Regions from separate parts of the Microbacterium sp. CGR2 genome, predicted to be linked through region 1. Evidence: riboswitches for the same ligand, from Rfam matches in the RefSeq annotation. Region 1 holds a riboswitch; the other holds the start of a gene.

What was found. A riboswitch is a leader RNA that binds a small molecule or an ion and turns the genes downstream of it on or off. The one in region 1 is predicted to bind thiamine pyrophosphate.
Region 2: it holds a riboswitch for thiamine pyrophosphate, as region 1 does, so the genes downstream of both, thiM (hydroxyethylthiazole kinase) here and D7252_RS03295 (ECF transporter S component) in region 1, are expected to answer to the same signal.

The regions. Positions count from the first base shown of each region.
Region 1 is NZ_RBHX01000001.1:626,875-635,939, forward strand. Features, by position in the region: gene D7252_RS03265 (sulfite exporter TauE/SafE family protein) at 1-200, shown strand, start outside; gene D7252_RS03270 (NAD(P)-dependent oxidoreductase) at 210-1,040, opposite strand; gene D7252_RS03275 (SDR family NAD(P)-dependent oxidoreductase) at 1,111-1,869, opposite strand; gene D7252_RS03280 (aminoglycoside 3'-phosphotransferase) at 1,981-2,715, shown strand; gene D7252_RS03285 (energy-coupling factor transporter transmembrane protein EcfT) at 2,758-3,537, opposite strand; gene D7252_RS03290 (ABC transporter ATP-binding protein) at 3,534-4,985, opposite strand; gene D7252_RS03295 (ECF transporter S component) at 4,988-5,650, opposite strand; TPP riboswitch at 5,641-5,752, opposite strand; gene D7252_RS03300 (D-alanyl-D-alanine carboxypeptidase) at 5,835-7,259, shown strand; gene D7252_RS03305 (ABC transporter ATP-binding protein) at 7,327-9,065, opposite strand, start outside.
Region 2 is NZ_RBHX01000002.1:11,523-20,587, forward strand. Features, by position in the region: gene argJ (bifunctional glutamate N-acetyltransferase/amino-acid acetyltransferase ArgJ) at 1-112, opposite strand, end outside; gene argC (N-acetyl-gamma-glutamyl-phosphate reductase) at 109-1,170, opposite strand; gene D7252_RS18485 (bifunctional hydroxymethylpyrimidine kinase/phosphomethylpyrimidine kinase) at 1,411-3,561, opposite strand; gene thiM (hydroxyethylthiazole kinase) at 3,558-4,406, opposite strand; TPP riboswitch at 4,397-4,490, opposite strand; gene D7252_RS18495 (NAD-dependent epimerase/dehydratase family protein) at 4,497-5,465, opposite strand; gene pheT (phenylalanine--tRNA ligase subunit beta) at 5,566-8,070, opposite strand; gene pheS (phenylalanine--tRNA ligase subunit alpha) at 8,070-9,065, opposite strand, start outside.

The sequences.
Region 1 (9,065 bases):
TCAACCTGATCAAAGTGCCGTTCCTCGCCGGACTCGGACTGTTCGAGGGACAGGTCCTGCTGATGGATGCCGTGCTCGCTCCCTTGGTCGTCGTCGGCGCGCTCGCCGGCATCCGTCTCGCGAAACGGATGGATCAGCGCCTTTTCGACCGCATCGTCATCGTCCTGACCGTGCTCGGCGCCCTCTACCTGCTGTTCTGACTGCCGCGCTCAGTCGAGGAAGATATCCGGGAACAGGGCGTTGTCGGGGGTACCCGGGATGGCCGCGTACCCGGAGAAGTCGGTGATGCCGTCCGCCTCCAGCACGTCCTCCACGATGAGGGAGCGTCCGCTGTAGGTGTCGGCCGGCTTGAGCAGCACGGAGTACGCGGCATCCGCGTAGATGTCGGCCGTGCGGCTCGCCGCCATGACCTTGTCGCCGCCGAGGAGGTTCTGCACGGCCGCCGTCGCGATCGTCGTCCGGGGCCAGAGCGTGTTCGCGGCGATGCCGTCTCGGGCGAACTCTGCCGCCAGCCCGAGCGTGACCATGGTCATGCCGAACTTCGCGAGCGTGTACCCGGTGTGCGCTCCGAGCCATTTGGGCGTCGGGTTCAGGGGCGGGGAGAGCGAGAGGATGTGCGGGTTCTGCGCATCCTTCAGCATCGGAACCGCGGCACGCGAGAGCATGAAGGTGCCGCGGACGTTCACGTCCTGCATCAGGTCGTACTTCTTCGCGTCGAGGTCGAGCGAGCGCGACAGGTCGATGACACTGGCGTTGTTGATGACGATGTCGATGCCGCCGAACTCGCCCTGCGTCTTCATCACCGCCTCGGTGATGTGGTCGTCGTCGCGCACGTCGCCGACGATCGGCAAGGCCTGCCCACCCGCTTCCCTGATCAGTTCGGCGGCGCTGTGGACGGTGCCTTCGAGCTTCGGATGCGGAGTGTCGGTCTTCGCGAGCATCGCGATGTTCGCACCGTCTCGGGCCGCGCGCAGTGCGATCGCGAGGCCGATGCCACGGCTGCCGCCCGACATGAGGATGGTCTTGCCTGCCAGTGTCATGAGTTCTCCTTGGTTCGGTGCGTTCCGGTCGCGGCTCATCCTGCATCCGCACCGGAAAAGCGTGCGGGGTCTACTTCGGTGCCATCCGGATGGCACCGTCGAGTCGGATCGTCTCGCCGTTGAGGTACGGGTTGGCCACGATGTGCTCCACGAGGGCGGCATATTCGTCGGGGCGGCCGAGGCGCGAGGGGAAGGGCACCTGCTGACCGAGCGAATCCTGCGCCGCCTGAGGCAGCCCCATCAGCATCGGCGTCCCCATGATCCCGGGGGCGATGGTGCACACGCGGATGCCGTGACGTGCGAGTTCGCGGGCGACCGGCAAGGTCATCGCGTGCACTCCGCCCTTGGATGCCGCGTAGGCGGGCTGCCCGATCTGCCCGTCGAACGCGGCGACGCTCGCGGTGTTCACGATCACGCCGCGCTCCTCGTCCTGCAGGTCGTTCTTCGCGATCACGGCGGCTGCCTGCGACAGGACGTTGAAGGTGCCGACGAGGTTGATGCGGACGACCCGCTCGAAGTCGGCGAGCGCGACCGGATTGCCGTCGCGGTCGAGCACCTTCGCGGGCGGCGCGATGCCGGCGCAGTTGATCACGACACGCAGCGGTGCCGCGGCCTGAGCTGTGGCGACCGCGGCGTGCACGTCTTCTGCGCTCGTGACGTCGGCGGCGACGAAGAGTCCGCCGAGTTCGTCGGCGATCTCCCCCCCTTTCGACGAGGCGAGGTCGACGATGGTGATGTGCGCGCCAGCAGTGGCGAGTCTGCGCGCCGTGGCGAGGCCGAGGCCGGAAGCCCCGCCCGTGATGAGCACGCCCTGTTCGCTGATCTGCATCTGAAGTTCTCCCTCGAACGTCGACGTGCGGCTCGCTGTCGTGAAACGCAGTCTCAGCCTACGTGGTCTCGGGTGCGCGCCAGAAGCCGAGTGCTGCGCCAGGATGGAACGATGTCGATCCCCGCCGAAACCGTCGTGGTACCCGAGCAGGTCCGCCTCCTCGCGCACGGCGCCGACCTCGTCTGCGTCTGGCACAACAACCTCGGGGGCCTGACGTTCCGAGCCACGGGGGCCGATGAGCCTTTCTACATCAAGTGGGGCCCGAGGAACGCCGAGTCCACACTGGAAGACGAGGCCGAGCGCCTCACCTGGGCATCTCGGTGGATCACCGTGCCCACCGTCCTCGACCACGGTCACGACGACACCCACGAGTGGCTGGTGACCGCCGCGGTCGAGGGTCTCAGCGCCGTGGATCCCGTCTGGGTGGCTCAGCCCGAGACGGCCGTTCGGGCCGTGGGGGCGGGCCTTCGGGTGCTCCACGACAGCCTCCCGGTGGCGGTGTGCCCCTGGGACTGGAGCGTCGCCTGGCGCATCGCGAACGCAGAGGAGCGCGGCATCGAGATACCGGCTGCCCTGCACACCCCTCCCCCGATCGATCGCCTGGTCGTCAGTCATGGCGACGCCTGCTGCCCGAACACTCTCCTGGATGCAGAGGGCCGCCCGCTCGCACACGTCGACCTGGCCCTGCTCGGGGTCGCCGACCGCTGGGCCGACATCGCCGTCGCCGCCATGAGCACCGAATGGAACTACGGGCCCGGCTGGGAGGACACACTCATCGAGGCGTACGGCGTCGAGCCCGACCGCGAGCGCCTGGCCTACTACCGAGACCTCTGGAACGCGGGCTGAAAGGCACCCTCCGCGTCGCGTGGCCGGCAGGCCACCGCTCCTTCAACTCCAGACGAAGCGGAAGGTGCCCAGAGCCGCAGCCGCAGTGAGCGCCAGCACCATGATCATGGCCCCGCCGAGCAGCGCCCCGCCATCGCGTGGATGCAGCCGCGACGGTCGTGACCAGGTGCGCGGAATGTCTGACCCGAAGCCCCGCGCTTCCATGGCGAGAGCCAGCTTCGAGCCGCGGCGCACGGCGAAGACCAGCAGCACGAAGGCCATGGAGAAGAACCGCCGAAGCACCCCGCGGTCTCCGACACCGCGTGCGCGGCGGGCGAGACCCATGGTGCGCCAGTCATCGAGGAACAGTCCCAGCATCCGGGTGCCGGCGAGGATGCCGAGAACGAAGCGACTGGGAAGCTTCGCCACCTGCGAGAGAGCATCCGCGAGCTGCGTCGGGTCGGTCCCGCCGAACAGGAGGATCGTCGGCAGACCGAGCGCGATCACCCGCAGGCTCACGGCGATCGCCAGCGAGATCGAGTCGTCGCTGATGGTGGCGAAGCCGAACGTCCAGTAGACCTCGCCCGCCGGTTCCGCGTACAGCAGCATGCTGATCCCGGCTACCGGCGCGAAGACAGCGATCGGCAGCAGCCGTTTCAACACGGTGATCAGACGCAGCCCGGTCAGCGGGAGACACAGAAGCTGAAGGGCGATCGCGACGAGGGCGCTGACGATGTCGATCGATGCGAACAGCGGCACCGAGAGGAGCACGGCGAGCACGATCTTCGTCACCGGATTGACGCCGTCCAGCCACACCGACCGTGCTGTCTCGGTCACCGTCACGATGCGGTCTCCAGTTCGATGCGGTGTCCGCCCAGGTGCCGGATCACCGCGTCGTCGTGCGTGACGGCGACGATCGAACGACCTCGGGCGATCTCCTCCTGCAGCAGGGCGACCAGGGAGATCCAACCGCGACGGTCCTGTCCGAACGTGGGTTCGTCGAGAACGATGATCTCGGGTGCGCCTGCGAGCACCGTGGCCACAGACAAGCGTCGTTTCTGGCCCCCCGAGAGCGTGAAGGGATTGGCCAGAGCGAGCGAGGTGAGGCCGAGACGCTCCAGCAGCTCGTCCACGACAGCATCCGTGCGTGCCTTCGTCCACCCGAGCGCGCGCGGCCCGACAGCGAGTTCGTCACGCAGGGTCTGGGCGAGGAACTGATGCTCCGGCTCCTGAAACACCATCCCGATGCGGGTGAGCAGTTCGCGGGATGTCCAACGGATGGGTCGCAGACCGCGGCGCCCAGCGAGTTCCGGCGCTGCGCGCACCTCACCGGTGTACTCCGGGATGAGGCCGGCGAGCGTCAGCGCCAGGGTGGACTTGCCCGTGCCGTTGGCGCCGGTGATCACCGTCGCGTTCGCGCGCGGTACGTGCACCTCGAGACCCGATCGCACGGCGACGCCGGGCTCGCGGGCGACCGAGAGGTCGGACGCCGAGAGCGCGTCGGATGCTGTCACCTGCTCCAGCACGGGCAGGTCGATGCCACGGCCCGGCACCCAGACGCCGGCATCGGCGAGTGCGGCGCCGTGCTCGCCGAAGACCCGGTCCGGCGCCCCGTCCGCCAGGAGACCTCCGTCCGCGGCGAGCACGATCACCCGAGTCATCAGGTCGACCCAGATCGGGGTCCGATGCTCGACCACGACGAGCGTGGCGCCCGTCGATGCGACAGCGCGTTCGACGCTCGCCCGCACCTCGCGCACACCGTCGGGGTCGAGGTTCGCTGTCGGCTCATCGAGCAGAAGAAGGCCGGGGCGCATCGCCAGGACTCCGGCGAGCACGAGCCGTTGCTTCTGACCTCCCGACAACGCCTTCGTCGGCCGTTGCAGCGGCACATCGAGGCCGACCGCATCCATCGCCTCGCTAACGCGTCCAGGGATCTCGGACGCCGGAACGCCGAGATTCTCGCAGCCGAAGGCGATGTCATCCGCGACCTTGGACAGGACGATACCGGCATCCGGATCCTGCAGAACGAGCCCCACCTCGCCGCGGCGCGACTCGGGTGCGGCGCCATCGACCAACAGGGTGCCGGTCCGATCGCCTTCGTCGGCATCGCCCAGCACACCGGCCAGGCCCGCGAGCAGGGTCGACTTCCCTGCCCCCGATGCGCCGAGGAGGAGCACCCTCTCCCCGGGTTCGATGGAAAAGCTCACGTCGGCGACCGCTGGGCGCTTCCGTCCGGCGTACCTCCACCCCCAGCCCGCCGCCTGCACGCGGGCCGGGGATGCCACGGTCATGCTCAGACCTCGCGCATGTGCTCTCGCCCGACGGCGAAGCGGCTGAGGGCACCTGTGACCGCCAGCGCCCGCACCAGCAGCCAGCCGACGAGGCCGGCCAGGATCGCACCGGAGATGACGACGCACACCAGGTAGATGGTGTTGAACTCGAACGACTTCAGGATGTTGGGCGAGCTGCCGTAGAAGAGCTCGAAGATCCACGCGGCAGCCGCCGCGCCCATCCCCGCGAGCGCGGCGACGACGATCCCGAAGCGGCGGTAGAGGAACAGGGCGAAGATGAGCTCCGCGCCGAGCCCCTGCACGAGACCGGAGAGAACGGTCGAGATGCCCCAGACGTTGCCGATCAGCATCGAGACGATTGCTGCGACGAGTTCGACGACCAGCGCGGCACCGGGCTTGCGGATGACGAGGCCGCCGACGACTCCGCCGAGCAGCCAGATGCCCACAGCGATCCCGCCGAGTCCCGGCGTCAGCGCGTCGGCCGCGCCGAACCATGCATAGCCGATCGTGTTCCAGCCCCAGAAGACGAGGCCGATCGCGACACCGAGAACAGCAGCGACAACGATGTCGACGACGCGCCAACGCCAGAGCTGCGGGTCGCTCAGCCCTCGATGCGTCGTGGCAGAGACCCGATCCTTGGCGGACGGGGACGTGGATGTACTCATCTGAACTCCTCCCTGCGCTGGCATTACCCAGATCAGGTTCGACGGTCGAAGCGCGATTCGCTCCCTCTCAGCCCGGCTCGCCGGACTCCCGTGGTTGTGCTGACGATACTACCGCGGACACGACACCCCGTGTCGCGGCGGCCCGCGCAGCAGATTCTCGCCCGGGATTCGGTACCGTAAGCGAGTGACCGCCCCAGATCCCGTCGAGGATGCCACCGCCATCCTTCAACCTGACGCCCGGTGGGCGGACGACGAGGTCCCCGCGACGGCACTGACCTGGGTCGACCCGGCCGCTGTGGCCGCGCATTCCCCCGGCGCGACGCTCGACGAGACCGCGAAGAGCGAGAAGGTGGTCAGCGTCATGAGCGGAGCACGGTTGCAGCCGCCGCTCGCCCGTCCAGGCGTGCTCATCCCCCTCGGCCTGCTGGCGACGCTGGCCGTCGCTTACACCGGGACGACGCTGCTGTGGCCGCTGCACGAAGTCGCGCCCACCGTGCAGGCGGTCGGGTTCGAGACGATACCCGCGCCCGCCGCGGCGATGACCTGGCCGGCGCAGGGCAGCGCCTCCGTGGGTATCGCCGGGGTCGGCGCCTCGGCATCCGCCGCCGAAGCCGTGAGCATCGCGAGCATCACGAAGGTCGTCAGCAGCCTCATGGTGCTCGATCGGATGCCGCTGGCGCTCGGCGAACAGGGCCCCGAGTTCTCCTTCACCTTCGGCGACAGCATCGACTACTGGAACTACCGCCGGGCCGATCAGTCCGCGCTGGATGTTCCGGTCGACGGCGTGCTCACCGAGTACCAACTGCTGCAGGGCACTCTGCTGGGATCGGCCAACAACTACATCGACCGTCTGGTGGCGGAGATCTGGGGATCCGAAGAGGAGTTCGCCAGTGCCGCCGCGATCTGGCTGAATGACCGGGGTCTCGACGGCATCACCGTGGTGACGCCGTCCGGCTTCGACGAGCGCAACGTGGCGACACCCGAGGCGTTGATCGACCTCGGCGAGTGGGCCATGAAGAACCCGGTGTTCGCCGAGATCGTCGGCACGAAGTCCGTCGATCTGCCCGGCGCCGGACGGGTCGAGAACACGAACGGGATGCTGGCCGACCCTGGAGTCGTCGGCATCAAGACCGGCACCCTCGTCGGCTGGAACCTGCTCACGGCGAAGGACGTGCAGATCGACGACACCACGGTGCACCTGTTCGCCGCGGCCCTCAATCAGGACGACGACAAGCAGCGCCTCGCCGCGACGCGCTCGTTGTTCGCCGAGATGGAGGCGGCGCTGCAGGCACAGGAACCTGCGGTCGCCGAGGGCACGATCGTCGGCGAAGTCACCACCGTGTGGGGCGAGAAGGTCGACGTCGTCACGGATGCCGATGCCGAAGTCGTGCTGTGGAACGGCGCCATCGCGACGGCGACTCCCGTTTTCGAGTTGGGCGACGAGACGGCGGAGGGCGCAGAGGTGGGGTCGCTGACCACCGCCGGGCCGATCGACACGACCACCACCGCGCTCACCCTCGCAGAGGAGCTCGAGGGGCCGAGCCCGTGGTGGCGCCTGACCCATCCACTCGAACTGCTCGGCATCGACGCCGACGCCGACGGATCGTGACGCCCGGTCGCTGAACGTGAGACGCCCCGCTCCGGCTGACCGGGGCGGGGCGTCTCACTGGGGGATGTCAGGCCCGAGAGCCCGAATCGTCTGCCCCGTCTTCGATCACGGCCTTGGCGGCCGCGGCTTCTGACGCCGGCGCCTGGGCTCCGACGGTGACGCCGCGAACCGCGTCACTCGCCTGTTCCTGTGCGCTGTCCGACCCGTCAGCGTCGCCGGTGACGACGACAGGCGTCGTCCCGGTGAGAGCTTCTTCAGCGTCGATGTCCGTCGCCGCCTGCTCGAACTGCGACTGGTACAGGCGCCAGTACGCACCCTGCGCGGTGATGAGCTCGTCGTGCGTGCCCTTCTCGACGATGTCACCGTGCTCCATCACGAGGATGAGGTCGGCGTCACGGATGGTCGACAGTCGGTGCGCGATCACGAACGACGTGCGCCCGTGACGGAGCGCCGCCATCGCGTGCTGCAGCAGCAGCTCGGTGCGGGTGTCGACCGCCGACGTGGCCTCGTCGAGGATGAGGATCGACGGCTGCGCGACGAATGCCCGCGCGATGGTGATGAGCTGACGCTCACCTGCGGAGACGTTCGAGGCGTCTTCGTCGAGCACGGTGTCGTAACCCTCGGGAAGAGCGTGCACGAATCGGTCGACGTAGGTCGCCTTCGCCGCTGCGAGAACCTCTTCGTCGGTCGCGGTGGAGCGACCGTACCGGATGTTCTCGCGGATGCTGCCGGCGAACAACCACGGGTCCTGCAGCACCATGCCGGTGCGGGAGCGCAGGTCGTCGCGGGTGATCTCCGAGATGTCCTGCCCGTCGAGCAGGATGCGGCCGCCACTGAGCTCGTAGAACCGCATGATGAGGTTCACGAGCGTCGTCTTGCCCGCGCCCGTCGGACCGACGATCGCGACGGTCTGCCCCGGCTCCACCCGGAACGACAGATCGTTGATGAGCGGACGCTCGGGCGTGTACGAGAACGTGACGTTCTCGAACTCGATGACACCCTTGCCGTCGGCGAGTGCCGGAGCATCCGAATCGTCGGCCTCCTGCTCATCGGCGTCGAGCAGCTGGAAGACCCGTTCGGCCGACGCGGTGCCGGACTGCACGACCGCGGCCATGCCACCCAGCTCCGACAGCGGCTGCGTGAACTGCTGCGAGTACTGGATGAACGCCTGCACGTCACCGAGTCTGAGCTGCCCACTGGCGACCATCAGACCGCCGAGCACGGCGATTCCGACGTAGCTGAGGCTTCCGACGAACATCATCGCCGGCATGATGATGCCGGAGAGGAACTGCGCCTTGAAGCTGGCCTGGAACAGCTCTTCGTTCTCGACCTGGAACTTGTCCAGCGCGTCTTTCTCGCGGCCGAAGACCTTCACGAGCGCGTGGCCCGAGAACGCCTCTTCGACACGAGCGTTCAGCCGGCCGACCTTGCGCCACTGCGAACCGAACGCCTTCTGCGACCGCGGTCCGATGACGCCGAAGATGACGGCCATCAGCGGGAGCGTGACGAGCGCGACGAGCGCCAGCTGCCACGAGATCGTGAACATCATGAACAGGACGCCGATGACCGTGAGCACCGAGGTGAGCGCTCCCGACAGCGATTGCTGCATCGTCTGGGTGATGTTGTCGATGTCATTCGTGACGCGCGAGATCAGCTCGCCGCGCTGCACCTTGTCGAAGTAGGACAGGGGCAGGCGGTTGATCTTCGCCTCGACCGCCTCACGCAGGCGCCACATGGTGCGCACCATGATGACGTTGATGACGTAGCCCTGGATCCAGGTGAGGAAAGCCGCCGCGACGTAGATCG
Region 2 (9,065 bases), on a different contig from region 1:
CGACCTTGCGCGGTCCGCGGTTGACGACCACGGCGACGTCGGGCTTGCCAGTGGATTTCAGGCCAGCGGCGACACCGGCCGCCTCGAATCCTGCGGGTGCGGTGACGCTCACGGCGCGACTCCGTTCATTGAGAGGGCGCGGGCTTCGGGAAGCCCCAACGCGATGTTCATGGACTGGACGGCGGCACCGGCGGTGCCCTTGACCAGGTTGTCGACGGCGGTGACGACCGTGACACGGTTCGCGGAACGATCGATCGCCAGCCCCATCAGGGCGGTGTTGGCACCGAGCACGTCCGCCGTGCGCGGGAACCGGCCCTCCGGGAGCAGCTGCACGAAGGTCTCGTCGCCGTAGGCACTCTCCCATGCCCCACGGATCTGCTCGTCGCTGACCCCTTCGACGATGCGAGCAGTGGACGTGGCGAGGATGCCACGCGACATCGGCACGAGCACCGGCGTGAAGGAGATGCGCACCGGAAGGGCGTCCGATGCGGACGCGGGCGAGGCGGCGAGCAGCGCCTGCGTGATCTCCGGGATGTGCCGGTGGGTTCCTCCGACGGCGTAAGGGTTCGCGCTGCCCAGGATCTCGGCGGCGAGCAGGTTGGTCTTCAGACTCTTGCCGGCTCCGGAGGGACCGACCGCAAGCACGGAGACGATGTCGGAGGGATCGATGACGCCGGCGGCGACGCCGGGCGCGAGGCTGAGACTGATCGTCGATGCGTTGCATCCCGGCGCGGCGATACGGGTGGCACCCCGGAGATGCTCACGCTGTTTGACGCCATCCACGAGAAGTTCCGGGACACCGTAGGCCCACGGCTCGTGGAAGACACCGCCGTAGAAGGAATCCCAGGCGGACTGCGAGGTGAGCCGGTGGTCGGCGCCGGCGTCGATCACCAGCGGCGCGTCGACAAGCGCATCCGTGTACTGACCGGATTGTCCGTGCGGCAGCGCCAGGAACACGATGTCGTGACCGGAGAGGATCTCCGGCGTCGTGTCCTGCAAGGTCAGGTGGGCGAGTGAGCGCAGGTGCGGCTGATGGTCGACGAGCGGCTGACCGGCATTCGAGTGCGCGGTCACGGTGCGGATCTCGATGTCGGGATGATCGGCCAGGAGGCGCAGAATCTCGCCGCCCGCATAGCCGGATGCGCCGGAGACGGCGACGGAATACGTCATGCTTTCTACCTTAACGGTCGGGCCTCGATGAACTCGGGGCCATGGGCGGGCCGGAGGCGGCGACTCCGGCACTCCACCGCCGTGCGTGGCAGGCAGGAATGCGGGGTCGCCTAGAGTCGGCGGCCGCCGCGGCGTCGGCGCACAACAGTGACGCTCGAAGCGAGCGTCGATGGTGCGAGGACGGCCGAAGGCATGCCGCGACCATAGCGCGCGTGCCGCGGCATCCGCAAATTCAGACCGTCATCGAATGGCTCGACGCTCGAGCGGCGCAGCGAAGAAAGCCAGCTCGTGATCACACGAAGTCTGGAAAGCGCGCAGCATTCTCGCTCGCTGCTCGGGGCCCGCCGAGGCCGCTGCCGCCGTCACCACCGCGATCGCCTGCGTCGTGGCCTCGTCGAACGCCGGATCTGCGTAGGTCGCCAGCCAGGAGGCGTACGGATGCCGGGGATCGCGCGCGTATGCGCCGAACTCGCCCGCGTGCAGACGGCGCCCGAGGTCGTTGTACAGCCAGAAGCACGGGAGGATGGCGGCGATCAGCTCGCCATAGTCCGCGCCGAAGGCGACACTTCGCAAGTGGTCGAGGTATGCGGTGGTGACCGGTGACGGCGCTGCCGAGAACGTGGCGGCGGCGACGCCCGCGGCGGGAGTCAGCCAGGAGGCGTGCAGCTGCAGCTCTCCGATGATCGAGCCGTGCGCTGAGTTCGCCCAGAAGGCCTGCTCGGACGATACCGGGGCACGCTTTGAGGCCTCGGCGAGCACTCTCGCGTACTCGCGCAGGTAGAGCGCGTCCTGAGCGAGATAGAACAGGAAAGACTCGCGGTCGAGGGTTCCCTCGGCGAGCCGACGGATGAACGGGAGGTCGTCGATCGCCGTGCGGATACCGGAGACGCCATCCCACCACTCTGCCGCGAGCGCGGCAGCGGTCGGGCGAGTATCCACTCCCCCGCGTTCCCAGAGGCCGGAGAAGTGACTGATCGGTCCGTGTCCGCTGCCGACACGGAGATGACCGGCTGCACGCAGCGATTCACGCAACCAGGCACGAGCTCCCCGGACCGCGGCCTGCGCATCATGCCCGCGAGCGAGTCGGGTGGCGATCGCGGACGAGAGGGAGCATCCGGTCCCGTGCGTGTGGCGGGTCTCGATGCGTGCGCCGGGAAACTCCACTCGGATGCCGTTCCCCGCGTCGACCAGCGCGTCCGGGGCGTCCGCGCCGGCCAGATGACCACCCTTGACCAGAACCGCGGACCCGACCTGCGCCGACAGCTCTTCCGCGGCGGCGAGGGCTTCCGCCCAGGACGACAGTTCTCTGCCGACTAGCACCGCGAGCTCGGCGAGGTTCGGAGTGACGAGGTCGGCGAGACGCATGAGCTCGCGCAGCCCGGCCTCCGCTTCGGCGTCGAGCAGCCGATCGCCGGAGGTGGCGACCATCACCGGGTCGATCACCACCGTGGGCGGGCGAACAGCATCGAGCCACGCGACCACGGTCCGGATGACGTCGGCGTTCGCCAGCATCCCGATCTTCACGGCGTCGACGGTGATGTCATCGGAGATCGCGTCGAGTTGGGCACGCAGGAAGTCCGTGGGTGGCACGTGCACCGCGCGCACGCCGCGGGTGTTCTGCGCAGTGAGCGCGGTGAGCGCGGCCATCCCGTACCCGCCGTTCGCCGCGATCGACTTGAGGTCGGCCTGGATGCCCGCGCCGCCAGACGGATCACTCCCCGCGATGCTGAGAACGCGCGGGACCGCCCCGGCGCGCCAGCGCCGCACGAACTCTCCTGCCTCCGCGCGGGGGTCCGCCGCTGCGCACAACGCCGAGACCACGGCCAGTCCTGCCGCCCCGGCTTCCTGCAGTGCCTCGCTGTCGTCGATGCGAACTCCGCCGATCGCGACACAGGGAAGCGGACTGGCTTCCGCGAAGGCGCGGAACCCCTCGATGCCGAGCGCCGGCGGATGGTCTGGCTTCGTCAGTGTCGGTCGGATGACCCCGACTCCGAGGTAGTCGACGGTTCCGGGTGGGAGCCGACGCAGTTGATCGAGGTGCGTGAGACTGTTGGCGGTGAGACCGACGATCGCGTCGGGCCCCAGAGCTTCCCGGGCTCCCCGCACCGACTGGTCGCCCTGCCCGAGGTGAACGCCGTCCACCCTTGCTCCTCGTGCGCGAGCGGCGAGCGCGGCATCGAGCCGGTCGTTCACGACCAACAGAGCGCGGCCGTCGATGACGCGTGAGAGTTCGACGAGCTGATCCACGATCTCCACGTCGGACGCGGACTTGTCGCGTAGCTGCACGATGCTCACTCCCCCGTCGACGGCCAGTCGCACCGTCTCGACCACACCGCGGTCTCCACACAGGCCCGCGTCGGTCACGAGATAGACAGAGAGGTCGAGTCTCACAGCGCACCGACCTCGACGCGCGCCCGGGAGACGATCTCGTCGGGCGCCAGGGAGGCGAGGGCGTCCAACAGGGCGACGGCGAAGCTTCCCGGTCCGCTCGCGCCTTCGGCCGCCATCTCGGCTGCGATCGTGTACACGAGGGTCGCGGAGGCGACCGCCGTGAGTGCGTCGAATCGTGCGGCGTCGGCCGCGCCGAGGAAGGCGGCCATCACCGCCCCCAGTGCACATCCCCCGCCCGTGACGCGGGTGAGGAGCTCATGTCCGTTGGCGAGCCGAATCACTCTCTCGCCATCGGTGATGAGGTCGGTCGGCCCGGAGATCGCGGCCACCCCGCCGGTGCGACGTGCGAGTGAGACAGCGGCGTCGGCGGCGGCATCCGTGCTGTGGGTGGCGTCCACGCCTCGCCCGCCGGCACCGAGGCCCGCCAGTGCGAGGATCTCGGAGGCGTTCCCGCGGATCGCCGTCGGCCGCTGTTCGAGCAGCCGATGGGCGAGCGCGGTCCGCACCGGCAACGCGCCGATCGCGACCGGGTCCAGCACCCACGGCGTTCCGGATGCCGCGGCACCCGTGACCGCTTCGAGGGCGGCCGCGCGCTGCTCGGGCGTCGGTGTGCCCAAATTGATCAGGAGGCCGGAAGCGACACCGGCGAACATCTCCGCCTCGCCCACGATGTCGACCATCGCGGGTGCTGCTCCCACCGCGAGCAGCACGTTGGCTGTGAAGCCGGTGACGACGGCGTTCGTTATGCAGTGGGTCAAGGGTGGAGATGCCCGGAGGGCCTCGAGCAGGCTCGCCGCCGAAGAGGCGAGATCGATGGTGGTTTCCGGACGCAGACGATCGCTCATCGCGACATCCCTTCGCTAGTACGAACTAGATCAGGTTCGACGGGTCTGTTCTCAGCCGCGGATGCGGCACCCCGTGTCACTGCTCGAAGTCTAGCGACCGAGCTCGGCCAGCAGGCTCATCTCCGCGGCTCTCGTGAGGCCGGCGCGGCGGACACGATCGACACCTCGCACGCGCTCATCGGCCACCACGCGTGCGATCGTCTCGGCGAGCGGACGGAGCGTCCCGCCGGTGGCGAGGTACCGTCGATTCGAGCGGGTCATGAAGCCCGTCATCTCCGCAGGGAGCCAGAGCGGCAGCGACCGCTCCCCCGCCCAGTACTCGACACCCCGGGCCACCAACCAGCTTTCCTCCGCGCTGACGATCTCCCCGCGATGCCCGGCGGCTGCCTGCACCATCTGAAGCACTTCAGCGAGCGGATGCCGGTCACCGATCGCGTTGACCGCGCCGTGGGCGGTTCCGGCAACCACGGCGGCGGCGAGGTCGTCGACGTCGATCACCTGCGTCGTCCGTCCGTCGAGCGGGGGCGCGACCACCGGGCCGTCTCCCGCTCTCAGGAAGGCGGCCGCCCAGTATCCGAATCTGTCGCTGGGGTCGCCGTCTCCGGCGATGAGGCCCGGTCGCACGACGAGGGCGCGATCTCCGAGTGCGCCGACCGCATCCTCGCCGGCAGCTTTCTGCGCGCCGTACTCATATTCGTCGCCGTTGCGGGCCGGCGGGTGCCGCGGCGCGGACTCATCCGCTCCGACGGTCTCGTCATCGGCATAGACCGACATCGAGGAGATGTAAGTCCAGCGCGCGGCGCGACCTCCCAGCGACCCGACCGCGGCGGCCACATGCGACGCCTGCGAGGAGATGTCGACCACCTGATCCCAGTCGCGCGCGGCAAGGGCGGAATACACCTCGGGGTCGTCGCGGTCGCCACGCACCAGCTCTGCTCCGCGTGGCGCCGGGCGATCGCCGCGCGCGAGGCATGTCACCGCAGCGCCGGCATCCACCCATCGGCGGGCGATGCGCCCGGAGAGCCAGCCCGTCCCACCGAGAATCAGCACGTCCGTCATGGGTCCATGTCACCAGCATCCGGAGCTACGCGGAAGGCCCTTCTGCTCGAAGCAGAAGGGCCTTCGCTGGGGTACGCGCCTCAGTCACGGGGTACGCGCCTCAGTCGCGGAGTGCGGCACCGAACAGCTCGGCAGCGGCCGCGACCCCGGCGAGCTTCGCCTCGGTGGCCTCCGCTGCGGTGAGGGTCCGGTCGTCGGCGCGGAAGCGCATCGCGAACGTCAGGCTCTTCGAGCCATCCGGCACTCCCTCGCCGCGGTAGTCGTCGACGAGTCGCACGGATTCGAGCAACGCACCGGCACCATCGGTCAGAGCGGCACGCACATCCCCGGCAGCGACATCCGCGGGAAGCGTGAGCGATACATCCTGGGTGGCGGCCGGGAACGTCGACAGCGACTCGGCGACGATGCGCGCACCCGCGAGCTCGAGAATCCGGTCGAGGTCGATTTCCACGACGGTCGCGCGTCCCGGCAGATCCGCTTCCGCCGCGGCGGCGGGGTGCAGCTCGCCGACGTAGCCGACCTCCTCCGCACCCACGCGAAGTGCACCGGTCCGGCCGGGGTGCAGCGCGGCGCGCTCCGCCTGCACGACGTCGATCTCGACCCCGGCCGCGGCCGCGATCACTCGGACGGCGTCCAGAGCTTCGGTCAACCCTGCCGACTCGGCCGCCCGACCGGGCTGACGGGGCGAGACGTTGCCGGTGAGCAGCACCGCCACGTGTCGATGCTGCGGCGGGATCGACGCGTCGAGTTCCGCGAGCTTCGCATCGGCGGGCCGTTCGCCGAGCGGCGGAACGTCGTCGGTACCGTACTCGACCCCGGCATCCGGCAGGAACACCGCGCCCGTCTCGAAGATCGCGAGATCGGTGAAGCCGCGCGAGATGTTCCGATGCGCGGTCTGCAGCAGACCCGGGATGAGCGAGCGGCGCAGGAACGGAGCCTGACCGTCGAGAGGATTCGCCAGACGGATGCTGGGCAGATGCTCCCCCGTCGGCGATCCGTGCAGGTCGTTCAGCGCCTCCGTCGTGAACGGGAACGCCGGCGTCTCGACGAATCCAGCGGCAGCGAGGGCGTCGGCGACACGACGTCGCCCCTGCTGGTGAGCCGTGAGACCTCGCCCGGACGGCGGGGTGGGCAGCACGGAAGGGATGCGGTCGAGCCCGTGGATGCGGGCCACCTCTTCAGCGAGTGTCCACTTGTCAGTGAGGTCGGGACGCCAGGTCGGCGGGATCACCGTCCAACCGTTCTCGCTGTCGGACACGTCTGCACCGATCGTGGTCAGCGCACCGGTGATCTCCGCATCCGTGTAGTCGACGCCGATGAGTCCCTGCACGAAACCGGCCGGAAGTTCGATCTCGGCCACGAAGACCTCGGCGAACAGCGCTCCGCCCTCTTCGGTGAGCGTGCCACCGGCGAATTCGACCATCAGATCAGCCGCACGGCGCGCCGCGACGAACGGGATCAGCGGGTCGACGCCACGCTCGAAGCGCTTGGATGCCTCGCTGGGCAGCTTGTGCCGGCGAGCCGACCGCGCGATGGTGATCGGATCGAACGCGGCCGCCTCGATCAACACGTTGCGCGTGGTCGCGCTCATCTCCGTCGTGCCGCCGCCCATCACGCCGGCGAGGCCGATGGGACCGGAGTCGTCGGTGATGAGCAGGTCTTCCACGTGGAGGGACCGCTCGACACCGTCGAGGGTGGTCATCTTCTCGCCCGGCGTCGCCCGACGCACGGTGATGCCGCCGGCGAGCTTGTCGAGATCGTAGCCGTGGAGCGGCTGTCCCAGCTCGAGCATCACGTAGTTCGTGATGTCGATCAGGATGCCCAGCGAGCGCATTCCGGCGAGCGACAGGCGAGCCACCATCCACGGCGGGGTGGGACGTGCCGGATCGACGTCGCGCACGACGCGGGTGACGAACTCGCTCGCACCGACGCGGTCGCGCACCGGGGCGACGTCGTCGACGACGGCCGTGTGCCCGCTGCCGGGCTGCAGCTCGGCGAAGTCGCGCTCGGCGGGATCACGGAAGTCCGCGCCGGTGGCGTGTGAGTACTCGCGGGCCACCCCTCGTACCGAGAAGGCATACCCGCGGTCCGGGGTGACGTTGATCTCCACGGCGACGTCATCCAGACCGAGCAGCGCGATCGCGTCGGCACCCACGGGGGCATCGACGCCGAGGTCGGACAGGACGAGGATCCCGTCGTGCTCGTCACCCAGGCCCAGCTCTCGTGCCGATGCGATCATCCCGTCGGAGACGTGGCCGTAGGTCTTGCGCGCGGCGATCGGGAACGGGCCGGGGAGCACGGCGCCCGGCAGCGTCACGACGACCTTGTCACCGGCGACGAAGTTGTGCGCACCGCAGACGATCCCGCGGATGCCGCCGTTCGCCTCGCCGACATCGACCTGACACCAGTTGATCGTCTTACCGTTCGACTGCGGCTCTGCCTCGAGTGAGACCACCTGGCCGACCACGACGGGACCGGAGATCTCGAAGCGGTGCACGTCCTCCTCTTCGAATCCGACGGTCACCAGAGCCGCGAGGACATCCTCGGGCGTGGCATCCGCTGCCAGATCGACGTACTCACGCAACCACGAAAGCGGGACGCGCATCACACCACCATCCCGTACTGCTCACTGAATCGGACATCGCCCTCGGCCATATCGCGCATGTCCTGAACGTCACTGCGGAACATCAGGCCCCGCTCGATACCCATGCCGAACGCGAAACCGCTGTAGACCTCGGGGTCGATCCCGGCAGCGCGCAACACGTTGGGGTTGACCATGCCGCAGCCACCCCACTCGATCCAGCGCGCGCCACCCTTGAAGGTCGGGTGCCAGAGGTCGAGCTCGGCGGAGGGCTCGGTGAAGGGGAAGTAGTTGGTGCGGAAGCGGGTCTTCGCCTCCGGGCCGAACAGCAGCTTCGCGAAATGGTCGAGGGTGCCCTTGAGGTGCGCCATCGTGATGCCCTTGTCGATGACGAGACCCTCGAACTGGGTGAACACCGGCAGGTGCGTGGCGTCGAACTCGTCGGTGCGGTACACGCGACCCGGGCACAGCACGTAGATCGGGACCTCGCGGTCGAGCATCGAGCGCACCTGCACGGGGCTCGTGTGCGTGCGCATCACCAGATGACGCGACGGCGGATCGACGTAGAAGGTGTCCTGCTCCTGGCGGGCGGGGTGGTCGACGTCGAAGTTCAGCGCGTCGAAGTTGAACCATTCGTGCTCGAGCTCCGGGCCCTCCGCGATCTCCCAGCCCATGCCGACGAAGATGTCGGAAACCTGGTCCTGCAGAAGAGTCAGCGGATGCCGTGCGCCGACCCGCGTCCGCGAAGCGACGGCGGTGATGTCGACACGCTCCGCTTCGAGCCGCGCGGCGACCTCAGCGGCGGCGAGTTCCGCTTCCTTGGCCGCGAGAGCCTTGGACACCTGGCCGCGGCCCTGCCCGACGAGCTTGCCGAAAGCGGCCTTGTTCTCGGGAGCGACCTGGCGCATGGACGCATTCAGGACTGCGAGCGGCGATCCGTCTGCGACATGCGCGGCGCGCGCCGCTTTCAGTTCGGCCGTATCGGCGGCCGCAGTTATCGCCGCAAGCGCGGCGGCGAC